DNA from 2 places in the Shewanella sp. AC91-MNA-CIBAN-0169 genome. Region 1 is predicted to be linked to the other one. Evidence: riboswitches for the same ligand, from Rfam matches in the RefSeq annotation. Region 1 holds a riboswitch; the other holds the start of a gene.
What was found. Region 1 has a riboswitch for thiamine pyrophosphate ahead of AAEY98_RS15505 (TonB-dependent receptor). Riboswitches for the same ligand answer to the same signal wherever they lie in the genome.

Region 1 (2,409 bases):
AGTGTTAATGGGGAATTTACCGGGGGCGAAATCATGAGTGAGCCAACCCAAATAGAGACACAAAAGGGTTTAGATGTTCAAGATGTGGTTAAACGTGCCATTGAACTGAATGATTATAGTTACCTACTTGAGAAAGTACCTTACTCACAATTTATTGGCATGTCAGTGGCCCGTTTTGGTGATGAAATGGTATTTAGACTGCCGGCTAAAGATGACAACATTGGTAATCCGATTTTACCTGCAATACATGGCGGAGTGATTGCTGGGTTTATGGAAATGTCGGCAATTGTACAATTAATGGTATTTATGCAAGCCAAGAAAGTGCCTAAAATTGTTGATTTCTCAATTGACTATTTACGCGCAGGTTTACATCAAGATACCTTTGCAGAATGTAAAATTACTCGCCAAGGCCGCCGTGTGGCTAACGTCAGTATGAACTGTTGGCAAACCAACCGTAAACAATTGATAGCCACTGCCAGAGCACATTTTTTGATAGATTAAGTCAACGCTTTACATTAACAGCAAATAAGGAGATAGCATGAAAATAACGTCAATATTTGTGTTCGCATTAGCATTGTTGCTTAGCGCCTGTGCGCATAACACGGCAGGTATTTCGGTAGACTCAAGCGGACAGGTTAGAGTCGATAGCAGCTCTTTTGCCAGTGATGTCAATGTTGTGGATATTTCATCTGTCATGGTTGCTGACTTAATCAAAGCATCTGCGCTAATTCAAAGCAAATCGAGCACTGACCTACGTCTACAATATAAGTTCACTTGGTACGATGCTAGCGGATTTACAGTTGAGGATGAAGCAAGCAGTTGGAAGTCGGTTAAATTACATGGTAAACAGCAGTTGCAAGTGGGTGCGGTAGCGCCCAATACACAAGCTATTCGATTTGAGATCTATGTGCGCGAAGCTTTCTCAAATTAAGCCACGCTACAGAGAACTTGAAGAGACATGATTACTGAGATTTAATATAAAGTTAATCAATTATATTTTTGCGTTATCAAATTGTATAGCTGCTCGTGTATTCATGGTGAAGTTAGTTTATAATCGTGATCGCCAAGGGGTGTTCAGTAAAACCTGAACTGAGATGTCTGTATGACGAACCCTTAGAACCTGATCCGGCTTATACCGGCGTAGGAATGGGCCACACTATTTATGTGCACCTCTTATTCGCTACTCTTGCCGGATCTCAAAATCACTATTTGAGGTCCTATGTTCACGAAAAACTCTACTAGGTTACACCAAACACCAATTGCCTTAGCGGTAATGGTGGCATTAAGCTCGCCTGTGGTTATGGCTAAAACGGCCGATGTTGAAAATGTCACTCCCGAATATGAAAAAATGGAAGTGATTGTTGTTAATGCTGATTTTAGTAATATCAGCCTTGATAAAATGCCGTCAAGCGTGACGGTTATTGATGCCCAGCAATTAGAAGACGAAGGGGCGCAACATTTTGAAGATGTGCTCAATTCTATTGCCAACTTTAACTGGTCTGGTGGCAGTTCTCGTCCAAAATATTTCCAAATTCGTGGTGTCGGTGAACAAGAACAATATCAAGGTGCACCTAACTCATCGGTTGGCTTTGTGGTCGACGACATCGATCTATCTGGCCTTGGCATGGTGTCGAGTATGTACGACATGCAGCAAGTTGAAGTCTTGCGCGGTCCACAAGGTACTCAATATGGTGCTAATGCACTAGCTGGATTAATTTACTTAAAAAGTAATGACCCTACCGAATCATTTGAACATGGCGCAAAAGTCAGTTTAGGTGACGACAATCTTCGTACTCTTTCTGGTTTTAGCTCTGGTCCACTCAATGACTCAGGTAAATTGCTCTACCGTGTATCACTAGAACAGCACAATCAAAATGGTTACCGTGACAACCTTTATCTTAACCGTGATGATACCAATGAGCGTGATGAGTTAACGGCTAGGGCTAAGTTCCGTTGGTACGCTACTGACGATCTTCAAGTTGATTTAACCTTATTGCATGCCAATTTTGATAATGGTTACGATGTGTGGACATTAGATAATAATCGCAGTAATACCTTAACTGACCAACCCGGTGTTGATACACAGAAAACGACTGGAGCAGGGGTTAAGTTCATATACACGGGTATGCAAGCATTTGACTTCACATCATTAACATCATTTGCGCAAACTGATCATCATAATGGATATGATGGTGATTGGGCCAATTCGGATTATTGGGCGAGTAAAGCATGTACTGTGTATGACGACGCAGGAGCGGCCTCAGGTACTGAACCTTGTGTTTATGATTACACCTGGGACAAAAAGGGCGATCGTAAAACCTTAACCCAAGAGCTCCGTTTATCATCCAAAGATGCAGGACGCATCTTCGCCGGTAGTACCGACTGGTTATTGGGTGTATACGCGATGAA
Region 2 (2,409 bases), on a different contig from region 1:
TTCATCGCTAAAGAAACCCATTTCATGCTCGACATTGTGCCAGTTCGCTTGGGCAGTGAACTCGCCTTCGTTTTCAAGTGTTCGTTGATAGCGCACTAATGCGCCATAACTGTCATTATTCGTCATGTCCATATACTGGTTAGCGAAACCTTGAAAGGGGATATGTTGATGGGTCAATTTGACAGCAATTTGTTGGTTGTCATCTTGCCAAGCAGCAATTAATGCATGATTTTGTGATTGGTATAAGGTGTCTAGTACTTTATCGCCGTGGCCGTCGGTATAGCTGTTAGCGTCTTCAAATGATCCTTGGTAACTAAAGCTTAATGTTTTATTTGCAACAGTGGCATTTACACCTGCGAGAATAGCGTCGTTGGTACTTCGGTAACCACTAGATATGTTACCACTTTGCCATGTCACATTGTCGCTATCGGTAAATACAGGGGTTAAGCTATTGACGTTAATTACGCCAGCAATGTTATCGCCACCGGCGCTCACCGGAGATACTCCAGCAACCACTTGGGTCGAACTAATGTGATTGGCTGACACATATGAAAGTGGCGGGTTCATCTGGTTTGCACATGATGAGGTAATATCACTGCCATCAATGAGCACCTTAATGCGATCGCCCATCATGCCATTTAAAATGGGTAATGCCGATACGCCACCCGCTTCAGAAAAGTCTACTCCTTGCTTTTCAAGTAAGCTTTGGGCTGAGCCGAGTAAGTCTTTGTTAGTCGTGTTTTGTCCATGTACTTCAACCCGCTCAATGCCTTCACTATTTTGCTTATCGTACTGCTCAGCCATTACTTGAGGTGTAATAGCAAACATTACAGCCAATGAAATTGATGAGTAAACCCATGGGTAATTTGTATTTAATTTAATGGTTTGGATTGCTTTATTTGCCAACGTCATCACCTTTATTGTTATTTTTATCAACCTTTGATGAATATATTTCAAAGGTGTTTGTCAGTTTTTTGAAATTATAACCTGCTAATAAATATGATGAATGCGACATAGTGTCGCACCTTGATAAATACCTGTCTGAGGTGATGGATGAACCATGGGGATATCAATAACCTCATATTAGTTTCTGGTATGTGGATTGATGACTTTTGTATAAAATGATTATTTTAGTGCTTGTTATTTAGCGACAAGCTTGCTTATACTGCGTGACATCTTGTCGGAGTGCCATTATGGCTGAGACCGTTTATTCGGGATCCGTTGAACCTGATCAGGCTAGAACCTGCGAAGGAAACAAGCGTAATAATCATGATTGTTGGGAAGATAAATAACGTAGTAACAAGACCGTAAATGGACGTTTACCTCCGAGTTTTTTATCGGTTTATATATCCAGTTACGTTATTACTTTAGTATTTTTCTATGTGATTATTGACGTAAGCAATAGTATTTTTATTGTTTACTGCTGCTATCAACACCTCTCCAGACAAGCAACTCTACTCTTAATATTGAGGTTGCTAATGTCAAATCCAAACCGTCGTCAAACTCGAGCTAACGCTCAACAATTTATTGATACCCTTAAACCGTTACAACATCCTAATTCTGAAAAAGTCTATTTAACGGGTAGTCGAGCTGATATCAACGTCGCTATGCGTCAGGTTAATCAAACTGAAACCGTGATTGGCGGCACCGATGCAAAACCCATTAAACAAGCCAATCCGCCTATTATGGTCTACGACTGCGCGGGTGCTTATTCTGATCCCCTTGCTGATATCAATGTGCGTGAAGGCTTACCTAAAATCCGTCAAGCATGGATTGATGAGCGCCAAGATACAGAGCAATTAACGGGTGCAAGTTCGGGTTTTACCCAACAACGACTGGCCGACGATGGACTCGATCATTTACGATTTGACGCCCTTGTCGCGCCTAAACGTGCCAAGTCGGGCAAATGCGTGACCCAAATGTATTATGCACGCCAAGGTATTATTACCCCTGAAATGGAATACATTGCCATTCGTGAAAACATGGCTCGTGCTGAAGTAACCGACACCGTATTAACCCAAAAAGCGCCTGGAGAGGCTTTTGGTGCGCATATTGGTCAGCTGATCACACCTGAGTTTGTCCGTGATGAAGTCGCTCGAGGTCGAGCGATTATTCCGTTGAATATTAACCATCCTGAAACCGAACCTATGATTATTGGGCGTAATTTTTTGGTGAAGGTGAATGCCAATATTGGTAATTCAGCGGTGACATCTTCGATTGAAGAAGAAGTTGAAAAACTGGTGTGGTCAACCCGTTGGGGTGCTGATACGGTCATGGACTTGTCGACCGGACGTTATATCCATGAAACGCGTGAGTGGCTTATCCGTAATTCGCCAGTGCCAATTGGTACCGTGCCGATTTATCAAGCATTAGAAAAGGTTAATGGCGTTGCCGAAGACCTCAGTTGGG

Region 2: linked by a shared signal. The riboswitch ahead of thiC (phosphomethylpyrimidine synthase ThiC) and the one ahead of AAEY98_RS15505 (TonB-dependent receptor) in region 1 are both predicted to bind thiamine pyrophosphate.

What each region holds. Positions count from the first base shown of each region.
Region 1 covers NZ_JBEOPM010000018.1:64,292-66,700, forward strand. Annotated here, with positions in the region: gene AAEY98_RS15490 (PaaI family thioesterase) at 1-37, shown strand, start outside; gene AAEY98_RS15495 (PaaI family thioesterase) at 34-501, shown strand; gene AAEY98_RS15500 (YcfL family putative periplasmic lipoprotein) at 539-931, shown strand; TPP riboswitch at 1,057-1,164, shown strand; gene AAEY98_RS15505 (TonB-dependent receptor) at 1,220-2,409, shown strand, end outside.
Region 2 covers NZ_JBEOPM010000034.1:42,095-44,503, reverse strand. Annotated here, with positions in the region: gene AAEY98_RS20440 (TonB-dependent receptor plug domain-containing protein) at 1-912, opposite strand, end outside; TPP riboswitch at 1,172-1,271, shown strand; gene thiC (phosphomethylpyrimidine synthase ThiC) at 1,479-2,409, shown strand, end outside.